Regions from separate parts of the Halomonas sp. M1 genome, predicted to be linked through region 3. Evidence: predicted binding sites of a transcription regulator. Region 3 holds the regulator's gene; each other region holds the start of a gene.
The links. Region 3 encodes FNR, which switches genes on or off when oxygen is low (the NO sensors DNR and NnrR bind a similar motif). Its sites were predicted from a motif close to TTGATNTANATCAA; they were not measured.
Positions count from the first base shown of each region.

Region 1 (4,185 bases), 290 kb from region 3:
AAGGTATTCCAGGCGGCATTGTTATTAAGAATATCATCCCAGGTGACGATGCCGGTTAGCAGCATGCCGCAGATCACCACTAACCCCACTAGTGACGCAGAGATAATGCCGCCGCCAAAAATCCACAGCAGCAGAGCAGCAACCACCATCACGACCAGCACTATCTCTTTACGGGTAAGCGCGCCTAATTGCTTTAGCTCATCTCTGGCCCAGTCTGAAATTTCATGGCCCGCTTTTACCTCAGGGGCGCATAGCCAGTAGCAGAGCAGCGGCACTAATAACAGCAGCAAAATGCCGACCGGGGCAATCGCCATAAACCACTGCCCCCAATTAATTTGGATGCCGGTCGTGCTTTCGGTTAAGGCAACGGCTAATAAATTGGGGGCCATCGCGGTTAGAAATAGCGAGCTGGTAACGCAGGTAGAGGCCAGCGCTGTCCACATTAAAAAGCTACCCATACGTTTCATGCTCGGGTCGTTGGGGTGCGAATCATAAAGCGGTGGCAGGTTGCGAATCACCGGATAAATGGTGCCCGCACTGCGCGCCGTGTTGGAGGGCGTAAAGGGGGCAAGAATGGTATCCGAGATCATTACCGCGTAGCCAAGCGTCAGCGTGCGCTTACCCATAGCGTTGACCAACCAGAGAGAAATACGCCTGCCAAGGCCGGTTTTTTCGTACCCCAAGGCAAACATAAAGGCACCGAAAATCAGCCAGACGGTGGAGTTAGTAAAGCCCGATACCGCCCAGGAAAACGCTTGGTTAGCAGGGTTGAAGCCGTCAGCGGCCAGCTGCTCTGGAGAGAACAGTACCCAGCGCGAGAGCAGCGCAATGAGGGTAACGCCTATTAGCCCAATGACCGCACCGGGCAAGGGTTCAAGAATCAAGCCCACCACACAGCCAAGAAAGATAGCGAAGAAGTACCACGCATGGGGCGCGACTCCATCAGGCGTGGGTATTAACGCAACAATAATGGCGATAATAAGCGGAGCGAATAGCTTCCACCGAGGCGTGGAGGGAGTAACACTGTTCATGCTGCCTCTCTTGTCTATTTTCTGGGAAACCTCTGATTAACTATTGCGCTCGACCATACGGCGTTAAAAAATCGCCTCAAAATGCTCATTTACGACCCGTAAACTCCGCTTTTTCGTTGATTTTTGCCTTGTCTGGCCTTCGCTCATTACGTTAATCAGAGGCTCCCTAGATATTTTTTGATAGGAAAACCAAGCCAAAACATCACTGTTACGTAGCTCATTAGGAATTGCTAAAAAAATTGCCTTATTAGTTAAGTTATCTAGCTCAAATGCTTAGTGTTGTTAGTGATTAGTTTTTCAGTGCTTTCATAAAAAGCATTAAAAACAGGTTTTTAAATCTTAATTTTAGGATTTTTTTAGCATTCGATATTAACAGTTAACTATTTCTAGAGTAGATGCTGTGTCACTAAGGTAAAGTGATATAAAACTTATTTCTGCCTTTGTTGATATATGTCAATAGCCCTTTAGAGTTATGCCAAGGGCAACGTGTGGGTATGGTAAATTTAAGTAAAGAAGACATTGCCCAAGTGCGTCACTCTTAATGTGGTGTTGCTTGGCTAACGAAAGGAAATGTTATGCAGCAGCGAGATTTCGATATCGTTATTGTGGGAGGGGGAGGAGCGGGTTTGCGCGCGGCCATTGGTGCGGCTGAGCAGGCCAAAGCCCAGGGCACTCCACAGCGTATTGCGCTGCTGTCTAAAGTTTACCCAATGCGCTCGCACACCGTGGCCGCAGAAGGCGGTGCTGCTGCGGTTACCAGTGCGGAGGATTCACACCAAGCTCACTTTGATGACACCGTATCTGGTGGTGACTGGCTGGTGGAGCAGGGCGTCGCCGACTACTTTGTTCATCACGCTTACCAAGAGCTGGTGCAGATGGAGCGCTGGGGCTGCCCCTGGAGTCGTAAAGACGATGGCCAAGTACAGGTGCGCCGTTTTGGTGGTATGAAAACCGCCCGCACTTGGTTTGCTGCCGACAAAACCGGCTTCCATATGCTCCACACTCTGTTTCAGACCTCGCTGAAATACCCTGAAATCGAGCGTTTCGATGAGTTCTTTGTGCTTGATCTGGCGGTACACGAAGGCGCGGTGATTGGCGTGATTGCCCTACAGATTGCCACCGGCGAACTGACCCTGCTACGCGCTAAAGCCGTGGTGTTGGCTACCGGCGGTGCTGGGCGCTTGTTCCGCTTCAATACCAACGCGGGCATTGTCACCGGTGACGGTATGGCCATGGCCTACCGTCATGGCGTGGCGCTGCGGGATATGGAGTTTGTGCAATACCACCCCACCGGCTTGCCGGGTTCTGGCATTTTGATTACCGAAGCGTGCCGTGGCGAAGGGGGGATTTTGCTCAATAAAGAGGGCTATCGTTACCTGCAGGATTACGGCCTTGGCCCAGAAACCCCGCTGGGCAAGCCGGAAAACAAATACATGGAGCTGGGGCCACGGGATAAGCTTTCCCAGGCATTTTGGCAGGAGCAGCAGGCAGGACGCACCGGCAAGTTTGGCGACAGCGATGTGGTTTATCTCGACCTGCGCCACCTAGGTGAAAAAACCATTCTGGAGCGCCTGCCGTTTATCTGCGAACTGGCGAAAGCCTATATCAATGTCGACCCAGTCAAAGAGCCAATCCCCATTCGCCCGGCGGTGCACTACACCATGGGGGGGATTGAGACCAATCCTCAGTGCGAAACCTCTATTGCTGGGCTCTATGCGGCTGGGGAGTGCGCTTCAGTCGGTTTGCACGGTGCTAATCGCTTAGGCTCCAATTCACTCACCGAGCTATTGGTGTTTGGCCGCTTGGCCGGAGAACGCGCCAGCCAGCGGGCAGCACAAACCGAATGGGCCGATATGCCTCTGCTGGAAGCTCAGGGTAACCGTCAAAAAGCCAAGCTGCGGCGGCTCTGTGACGGAACTGGAAGCGGTGAAAACTGGGTAGAACTCAAGCACGCCATGGTGCAGGCCATGGAGAGCGGCTGCGGCATTTACCGCACCGAAGAGGGCATGCGCCATTCGCTGGAGACCATGCGCCAGCTAAGGGCGCGCTTTACTAAGGTGCGCGTTAACGATACCAGCAAGATCTTCAATACCGAGTTGCTTGAGTGTCTTGAACTAGAGTGTGGCCTGGATATTGCCGAAGCCTCTTGTTTAGGCGCGCTGGAGCGCCGTGAATCCCGCGGCGCCCATCAGCGCCTGGATGAAGGCATGCAAAAACGCGACGACGTTAACTACCTCAAGCATAGCCAAGTGTTCTACCAAGGCGAAGCGAATGCCGAGCTGCGCTGGCAGGATGTGGATGTACGGTTTTCCGCCCCGGCTGAGCGGGCCTATGGCGATGCGGGCAAAGGGGCAAAAGCATGAACACCGAGCAGACCAGCACCAAGCGTGTTAGCACTAATAACATTCGCACCAAGCAGGTCAGTGTCAAACGTTACCTGCCCGACAGCTCGGCTGAACCCTATTGGCAGCAGTACGAGATGCCGGTGGACGACAGCACCTCGCTGCTGGATGCCCTTAACCATATTAAAGAGCAGCTTGATAGCACGCTGAGCTATCGCTGGTCCTGCCGAATGGCGATTTGCGGCTCTTGCGGGGTGATGGTTAACGGCATTCCCAAGCTCGGTTGTAAAACTTTCCTACGCGATTATGAAGGTGAAATACGCATCGAGCCGTTAGCCCACTTCCCCGTGCAGCGGGATCTAGTGGTGGACATGGAGATTTTCCTTGAGCACTTGGAGGCGGTTAAGCCCTATTTAATTGATGACAACCCAGTAAAACCTTACGACCCAAAGGCGCCGGAAACCTATCGACAGTCACCCGAGCAGCTCGCCCGCTACAAGCAGTTTGCCAACTGTATTAACTGCGGCCTTTGTTACTCGGCTTGCCCACAGTTTGGGCTGAACCAAGAGTTTCTCGGCCCGGCAGCGCTAACCTTGGCCCACCGTTACAACCTGGACAGCCGCGACCACGGCAAGAAGCAGCGCATGGCACAGCTTAACCGTCACGAAGGGGTATGGAGCTGCACCTTTGTCGGCTTCTGTTCCCAGGTATGCCCAAAAAACGTTGACCCGGCCGCTGCGGTCAATCAGGGCAAGGTGGAAGCGGCTAAGCACACGCTTATTGCGCTGTTTAAAGGCTAGGGGAAGGAGAGA
Region 1 is NZ_CP121119.1:1,985,769-1,989,953, reverse strand. Features, by position in the region: gene P8S54_RS09070 (anion permease) at 1-1,031, opposite strand, end outside; gene frdA (fumarate reductase (quinol) flavoprotein subunit) at 1,607-3,394, shown strand; gene P8S54_RS09060 (succinate dehydrogenase/fumarate reductase iron-sulfur subunit) at 3,391-4,173, shown strand.
Region 1: the regulator FNR is predicted to act here: its motif matches at 1,475-1,488, upstream of frdA (fumarate reductase (quinol) flavoprotein subunit).

Region 2 (4,185 bases), 1.7 Mb from region 3:
ACCTGGACAGCTGGCCCTATGCTGGTGGGCAATCCCGCCCCTCAAGGCCCGGCGCGAGATGCCCACTCCCCTGCCGACGGCAAGCGTGTGATTGGCAAGGTGCATGAGGCCACCCCAGAAGAGGTCGCCACTGCGCTTGACGCCGCCGAGGAAGGCTTCCGCGAATGGTCGGCGCGCCCCGTGGCCGAGCGTGCGGAGATACTGCGCCGTACCGCCGACCTCTACGAGGAGCATATCGCCGAGCTCACCGTGATCACTACGCGAGAAGCTGGCAAAATGATGTTCGACGGCATCGCCGAAGTGCGTGAGGCCGTGGATTTCCTACGCTACTACGCCAACGAAGGCGAGCGCCTGGAAGCAGAAGAGCCCGGCAGCGCGCGTGGCATCTTCGTGTGTATCAGCCCGTGGAACTTCCCGCTGGCAATTACGACTGGCCAGATCGCAGCAGCCTTAGTGGCTGGCAACGCGGTACTCGCCAAGCCCGCCGAGCAAACGCCGCTAATCGCCGCCCGTGCGGTAGAGCTAATGCGTGAAGCGGGTCTGCCGGAAGCAGCACTGCAGTTGCTGCCAGGCGACGGCCCAACGGTGGGCGGCCCGCTGACCAGCGATCCGCGTATTGCGGGTGTCTGTTTCACCGGCTCGACTCCAGTGGCACAGATCATCCACAAAGCCCTGGCGGAGAATGCAGGCCCCGACGCGGTGTTGATCGCTGAGACCGGTGGCCTCAACTCCATGATTGTGGACTCCACGGCGCTGACCGAGCAGGCGGTGCGCGACATCCTGATCTCCTCCTTCCAGTCGGCTGGTCAGCGCTGTTCGGCGCTACGTATGCTGTATGTTCAGGAAGAGGCCCGCGACCGGTTGCTCAACATGCTCTATGGCGCCATGGACTCACTTACCATTGGCGACCCATGGAATACCGACACCGACGTATCACCCGTGATCGACGCCGACGCCCAGGCCGAGATAAGCGACTACGTAGCCGCCCATGAGAAAGCGGGCAAGGTGCTGAAGAAGCTCTCCGCGCCAACCACCGGCACCTTCGTTACACCGGCGGTAATCGAGGTTGGGGGCATTGAAGATCTTGAGCGTGAAATCTTCGGCCCGGTGCTGCACGTAGCCACCTTCAAGGCGCGGGATATCGACAAGGTCGTCGACGATATCAATGGCAAGGGCTACGGGCTCACCTTCGGCCTGCACACCCGCATTGATGACCGCGTGCAACAGATCGTCGAGCGCATCCATGTTGGCAACGTCTACGTCAACCGCAACCAGATTGGTGCCATCGTTGGCTCTCAGCCGTTTGGCGGCGAAGGCCTTTCCGGCACTGGCCCCAAAGCAGGCGGGCCGCTCTATATCACGCGTTTCCGCCGCACTGCCGCCGCTGAGCACAGCGACGCGCCCCAGGGAAATGCCGTGACGCTTCAAGCGCTGCAGGCCGCCTTCGACGGGTTAGATTCACGCAACTGGGCGGTGCGCCCCAATCGAATTGAGGTGCTGCGCAAAGCGCTCGCTGGCAAAGGTGGCGTGATCCGCAAGGCGCTGGCTGAAACGGCAGCATTGGATATGACGCCGCAGACACTGCCGGGGCCGACGGGGGAAAGCAACCGTTTGGCGATGTATCCAAAGGGAGTGATTCTGTGCCTAGGGCCGACTCTGGATATCGCCATTGCCCAGGCTGCTCAAGCCCTCGGCACAGGCTGTGCAGCCATCGTCGTCGCGCCAGGCGCGGCTCAAGTAGTTCAGCCGCTGATTGATGCGGGCGCACCCGTGTCCGGGCTTGATGGGAGCGTCTCCGCCGCAACGCTGAGCGAGATCAAAGGCATTGCGGCGGTCGCTGCCGCTGGCGCCAGCGATTGGACGCGTGAGCTGCGGGTTGCGCTGGCGAAACGCGAAGGAGCCATCATACCGCTTGAGACCCAGACCATCGCACCGGATCGTTTTGTGGTGGAGCGTCATCTGTGCATCGACACGACCGCAGCGGGCGGCAACGCTAGCCTGCTGGCAACGGCCGAATAGGCCCGTCAGCTTTCATTTTTGCAGCTGAGCTGCGGGTGAACATCAACATATTGTTCGCTAAACGAGCGCGGACTCCGCACTTAAATTAGCTAAACGATCGATTGATCCTGAGGCCTTCCCGTCTGTTGCGGGAGGGTCTCATTGATGTCAGTGACGCCCGTTTACTTGTAACGACCTCTCCAGGCTTTCCAAACAACGACCACCAGCCTAATTAACAGCTTCAGCAAAGACTCCCCACAGGCTATTCAAGCCTGCTCACAGAACTATTTAGGTAGCTTTTGTAATACTTCTTAGCGCTCTTTGCCCTAGGTCAATAACTGCTCTGCTACGAGTCGATAAACTTCCTATTAGGATGTGACCCATTAATGAAGTGACTTAATCCGCTAGGAGCAACGCTATGCGCCACCGTACTGTACCTACCCTACTTGCCGCTGGCCTCGCGGCAGCTACACTGGCTACCAGCAGCCAAGCCTTCGCCTATGGCGCCGGTGATTTCTTTACCCGTGTGGGCGTGGCGCAGGTGACTCCGAAAAGTGATAACGGCTCACTAGCAGGGGGCGCCTTCTCGGTCGACGTCCAGGACAAAACTGATTTTGCTTTTACTCTGGGCTATCGCTTCCACGATAAAATCGGCGTGGAGCTTCTCGCGGCACTGCCGTTTAAGCACGACATCGAGCTGAATGGCGACAACCTAGCCTCAACGAAACACTTACCACCCACCTTAACGCTTCAGTACTACCCGTTGGGTGGAACCAATGCACGAGTACAGCCTTATGCGGGTGTTGGGATCAACTATACGCACTTCTCTGATGAGAGCCTCGCGATTGGCGATCTGGATTTAAGCAGCTCCTGGGGGGCAGCAGGCCAGTTGGGCATTGATCTGTTAATCGATGATAACTGGGCGCTCAACGCTGCGGCTTGGTACATCGATATTGATACAGACGCAACAATTAATGGCGAGGCTGCTGGCACCGTAGAGATCGACCCGGTCGTCGTCATGGCAGGCATTAGCTACCGTTTTTAACGAGTGCGCCACTAGCGTTTAATACGCTAGTGGTAACATCGTTGACACCTAACTGCTGTAAAAAAAGCCCAGCTCGCGCTAGCGTGAACTGGGTTTTTTCATTGGGTTCAATAAGCAAAGGGCAAGTTAATTTTCAGTGACTAAGCGGTCAACCTTTTCAACCGCACGCACTACCAATATCTGGTCACTGGCACGCACCTTCTCTTGGATTAAATACGCGGCCATCGCCGGCGCTATCTCACATTTAGCCGGCATGGCGGCCTTGGCTTCAATCAGTGCGTTGAGCCGGGCAATGAACACAAAGCGAACCCACTGGGGCAACGACATCGTGTCGATACAAAAGGGTTCCTGGCTAGCAAATGCATCTGCTGCAGGAGTAGGCATACGCCATAAGTTGGCGGCCTTCATGGAGGCTTCAAGCTCGAGAAGCGCGGTTTGAAGCTGTTGATGGACGCTCATAAATACCTTAGGAATCATCGTGAATATAGAACACTCTACTCACTATTATCCCAACTCTGTGAGTAACTTGCCACTCGCTTACCGGTAAAAAGAGTTTATTCACAGACTCACAGAAAACCTGCAAGAGGCTGTGGATAAACTATGGAAAGGTGTCGCAGCCGCTACTCCCATGGGGCTTTAGCAAAGTTGCTCAAACTTTAACCACTTGAGGCAAATTGCGGCGATTTTTCTGTCCTGACGGCTGACACTGCTAGAACAGCAAGGTAGAGTGCACGCTTGTAATGTGGAAGGATGTTATGCAACCAATTCAATCCCTTGATGATTTTTTTACCCGCAGCGGTGCTGACGTTTCGCTATTCCACATGGGACGGCGGGTCACACCCTGCCCCCGGGAAACGCTTCGCGCTTTCGAAAGCGGTGACCAGGCTTGGCCAGAGCCTTGGCAGCACCAGGCGCGCTTGGGCATCGTTTTTCGTTTAGGCGATATGCCAGAGCCTGCTATTTGGTTTTTAGCTCTACCGTTGGATGAGCAAGGCATGCTCTCGCCAGCGCAGCGAGATGGGTTTATAAACCGCCTGCTGGAAACCTTAGGCCGTAATGTAGCGACTGTTGGCACTAAGGCGCTTGAGCGTAAACAAACGGCAGACGTGGATCATTTAATGAAGGATAATCCTCTCGCTTTT
Region 2 is NZ_CP121119.1:43,253-47,437, reverse strand. Features, by position in the region: gene putA (bifunctional proline dehydrogenase/L-glutamate gamma-semialdehyde dehydrogenase PutA) at 1-2,019, shown strand, start outside; gene P8S54_RS00225 (OmpW family outer membrane protein) at 2,417-3,043, shown strand; gene P8S54_RS00220 (YqcC family protein) at 3,170-3,502, opposite strand; gene P8S54_RS00215 (DUF3549 family protein) at 3,799-4,185, shown strand, end outside.
Region 2: the regulator FNR is predicted to act here: its motif matches at 2,320-2,333, upstream of P8S54_RS00225 (OmpW family outer membrane protein).

Region 3 (4,185 bases):
GTGGCGGCATTATGAGCGCACTGACCTTTGCTGTACCGCCAAGCATGCGCCACCCCGCCCGTATGGGTGGCCTTTTACTAAGCTATAACGCTGGCCGCATTCTAAGCTACATGGTCGCAGGCGCCCTAGTGGCGGCGCTGGGTACGCTTATTTCGCTTTCTCCCACCGCCCGCATTATGCTGCAAGCGTTTGCCGCGCTCATGCTGATTTTAATGGCGCTGTATATTGCCAACTGGTGGAAGGGTCTGCTTAAGGTCGAAGCCATTGGGCGACACCTATGGCGCTATATAGAGCCGCTAGGGCGGCGTTTGATGCCCGTTGTGCACCTTCCCCAGGCATTTACCCTTGGCGCGCTATGGGGCTGGCTACCCTGCGGCCTTGTCTACTCCATGCTGGCCTGGAGCCTCGCTATCGCCGACCCACTCCAAGGTGCACTGCTGATGGGCGCCTTTGGTTTAGGCACCCTACCAGCGCTGCTGGCCACCGGCTTGGCTGCCCAGCAGCTTAGCCAGCTAATACGCCATCCGGCCACTCGTAGCATCGCTGCACTGACTATTATTGGTTTTGCGGTATGGCAGCTATGGGCGCTGATGGGTCATGGCGCCCATTAACGCCCTGACGCGTATACCTTGATGCAGCTCAACGCTTTCATGGTTTGCTTGTTCTAGCATTTAGCAGCGTTTAAGCCTGTTTTTCTCGGCATTAACACCTGTGATCCCCTATTGCTTTTGATCTTGCTATTCAAGCTTGGTGCAAGCCTTGCTTTTAAACCCTGGAGCGCCTTCCATGCCTGCACATGCCACTGCTGCCGTTTCACACCCTACACTTGCAGCGCCTCCGGCCACAGCCTGGGATGAAGCGCTGCTTCGCCGCTACGACAAAAGCGGCCCCCGTTACACTTCTTACCCAACCGCGCTCGCTTTCAATGAGCAGTTCACCGCAGATGATTTTACCCAAGCGCTTGAGCGTAGCAATCAGAGCCAGCGACCGCTATCGCTCTATGTGCACGTGCCTTTTTGCCGCAAAATTTGCTTTTACTGTGCCTGCAATAAGATTGCTACCAAAAACACCCAGTTGGCAGAGCCGTATCTCTCTAGACTCGACCGTGAAATGGTTCTCACCGCTCGCCACCTAGATACTAAGCGCCCAGTACAACAGTTGCACTGGGGCGGTGGGACACCGACGTTTCTCTCGCTTGCACAAATGAGCGACCTGATTGACCGTTTAGACGCTCGCTTTGGTTTATCCATGTCGCCTGATCGTGATTACGCCATTGAAATTGACCCGCGGGAAGCCGATGTATTTACCCTACGCCACTTACAGTCACTCGGGTTTAACCGGCTGAGCCTTGGCGTACAGGATTTAAACCCACGGGTACAAAAAGCGATTAATCGTGTGCAGCCACGAGTGCTCACTGAAACATTAATGGATGAAGCCCACCGTCTAAGTTTTCGCTCACTTAATCTCGATTTGATCTATGGCCTGCCCTTTCAAACCGAGCAGAGCTTTGCCGACACACTGCAGCAGGTTATTGAGCTAAACCCTGCACGGTTATCAGTGTTTAACTATGCCCATATGCCCACTCGCTTTGCGCCTCAGCGACGTATTAATGAGGAAGACTTACCAAGCGCCGATGAGAAACTCGCTATTTTGCATACTACTATTGAGATGCTTACCAGCGCAGGCTATGTACACATTGGTATGGATCATTTTGCCCGACCGGATGATAGCTTGGCGGTGGCCCAGCGCAACGGCTCACTTCAGCGTAATTTCCAAGGTTACTCCAGCCATGCTCAGTGTGATCTGATAGGGCTAGGCGTCTCAGCCATTTCTCGCGTGGATGACGTTTATGCGCAAAACCCAACCTCTCTTGAACACTTTGAAGCAGCACTAGATCAAGGTAGGCTAGCAACAGTAAAAGGTTTAAGATTAAATCAGGACGACCTAATACGGCGAGACGTTATTGAACGCTTAATGTGTGATATGCGAATTGATCTAGCAGCGGTAGGCCAGCGCTGGGGAATTGATGCTGCTGACTACTTTTCTCCCGTTCTTGAGCAGCTTCACGCGGCAGAACAGGACGGCTTGCTGATACGTGACGGCCTCTCTTTGAGCGCCACACCCACAGGCCGACTGCTTATTCGTCATCTTGCCATGGCCTTCGATGCTTATTTATCCGGCCAGTCGTCTCAGCGTTATTCAAAAATTATGTGACCCTATTGAGGCGCTCTTGCCTGGCGCCTATCATGGCAAATGATAAACGGAGAATTACATGCCTCACCAAGCCAGCCCCCGACGTTCACTGCTGCAAGAAGCACGCTGTCAAACCTGCAGCCTTAGTTCGTTGTGCCTACCGCTGGCCCTTGAGCTTGAGGACATGGGGCAGTTTGACGCTATTATCCGCCGCCGGGCACCGCTTAAAAAAGGTGAGCCGCTGTTTCGCCAGGGAGACCCGTTTACCAGTGTGTATGCCGTTCGCTCGGGTAGCCTTAAACAGGTCACCAGCGAAGGTAATGGCAACGACCAGCTTACCAACTTCTACCTGCCCAGCGAGCTGGTGGGGTTAGACGGCATTGATGAAAACTATTACCCCGGCAGCGTTATTGCCTTGGAAACCACGACCGTTTGTGAAATCCCTTTCGACCGCTTGGATACACTCTCTGAAGAGCTTCCCGAACTACGGGGACAGCTCTACCGGAGCATGAGTAAAGAGCTGAAAGATGACCGCCGAATGATGCGCCTGCTATCACGCAAAACCGCCGACCAGCGACTCGCTAGCTTCTTAATCACGCTCTCAGACCGCTTTCGTCGGCGTGGTTACTCCCCCTACAGCTTCCGGCTCTCTATGTCCCGGGCGGATATGGGAAATTACTTGGGCCTCGCGGTAGAAACCGTCAGCCGTATTCTTAGCCGTTTCCAGCAACAAGCCGTGGTAGCCGTGTCAGGGCGTGAAATTAATATCCTCGACATGCAGCGGTTAATTATCTTGGCCGAAGAGGACGAGCAGATCGCTACCCCACGTTAAATGCTTGAATGCGCCCGGCCATCAGTGCTGCTTGTTTGCTTTCAAGGTTTGCAAAATCAAATAGCTGGCGGTCGGCAAGCTGGGAGGGGGCCACATTCGTCACCGCTTTAAACATGCTTTCCAGCCGCCCAGGATGCTTCTTATCCCACTCTGCCAGCATATCTTTAACGACCTGACGCTGGAGGTTGGGCTGCGAACCACACAGGTTACAGGGAATGATGGGGAACTCCATTAGCCGGGAGAACTCGGCAATATCCGCCTCTTTGCAGTAAGCAAGCGGACGAATGACGATGTTTTTACCATCATCAGAGAGCAGCTTAGGCGGCATAGCTTTTAAAGTCCCGCCAAAAAACATATTTAAAAACAGCGTTTCTAAAATATCTTCCCGGTGATGACCCAAAGCAATTTTGGTAGCACCAATCTCTTCAGCAAATCCATACAGCGACCCTCTACGCAGTCGCGAACAGAGTGCACACGTGGTCTTTCCTTCTGGTGTTTTCTCTTTCACCACCGAGTAGGTGTCCCGCTCTAGAATATGGTACTCCACCCCCTGCTTATCCAAATACTGCGGAAGGATGTGCTCTGGAAAACCCGGTTGCTTCTGATCCATATTCACCGCCACCAGTGAGAAGTTAACCGGGGCGTTGCGCTGCAAGTTGCGCAAAATCTCAAGCATGGTGTAGCTATCTTTGCCACCCGATAGGCACACCATCACCCGGTCGCCTTCGCCAATCATCTGATAATCGATGATTGCGTTACCCACCTCGCGACGCAGGCGTTTTTGCAACTTGTTGAATTCACGCTTCTGTTTTGCGTCTTGGGTGTCGGGTAGGGCTTGCTGGCTGGCCGCTTGGGCGGCATCGATGGTCGCCGGGTCAAAATAATCAAGAGATTGCATGGTATAGGCACTGCCGCTGGTAGAAAAAGCAGCGGCCATTCTAACAATACTCGACAGCTCCACCCAACAGAAACCCAGCGGGTTTAAGCCACCTGGGCAGTCTCACGCTGCAAACGGATATACAGCAGCGCACTCGCAGCAGCCTCACTTAGCACCCCGTGGCTGTTCATTGCGGGCAGTTGCCATCGCTCTAGCGCCTCGCCCAAGTCGTTGCCGATATCTACCTGGGGGTGTAAACGTCGCAGCTGGCGATGATGAAGCT
Region 3 is NZ_CP121119.1:1,696,428-1,700,612, forward strand. Features, by position in the region: gene P8S54_RS07675 (sulfite exporter TauE/SafE family protein) at 1-611, shown strand, start outside; gene hemN (oxygen-independent coproporphyrinogen III oxidase) at 787-2,214, shown strand; gene fnr (fumarate/nitrate reduction transcriptional regulator Fnr) at 2,273-3,025, shown strand; gene ttcA (tRNA 2-thiocytidine(32) synthetase TtcA) at 3,012-3,962, opposite strand; gene P8S54_RS07695 (DNA polymerase III subunit epsilon) at 4,007-4,185, opposite strand, start outside.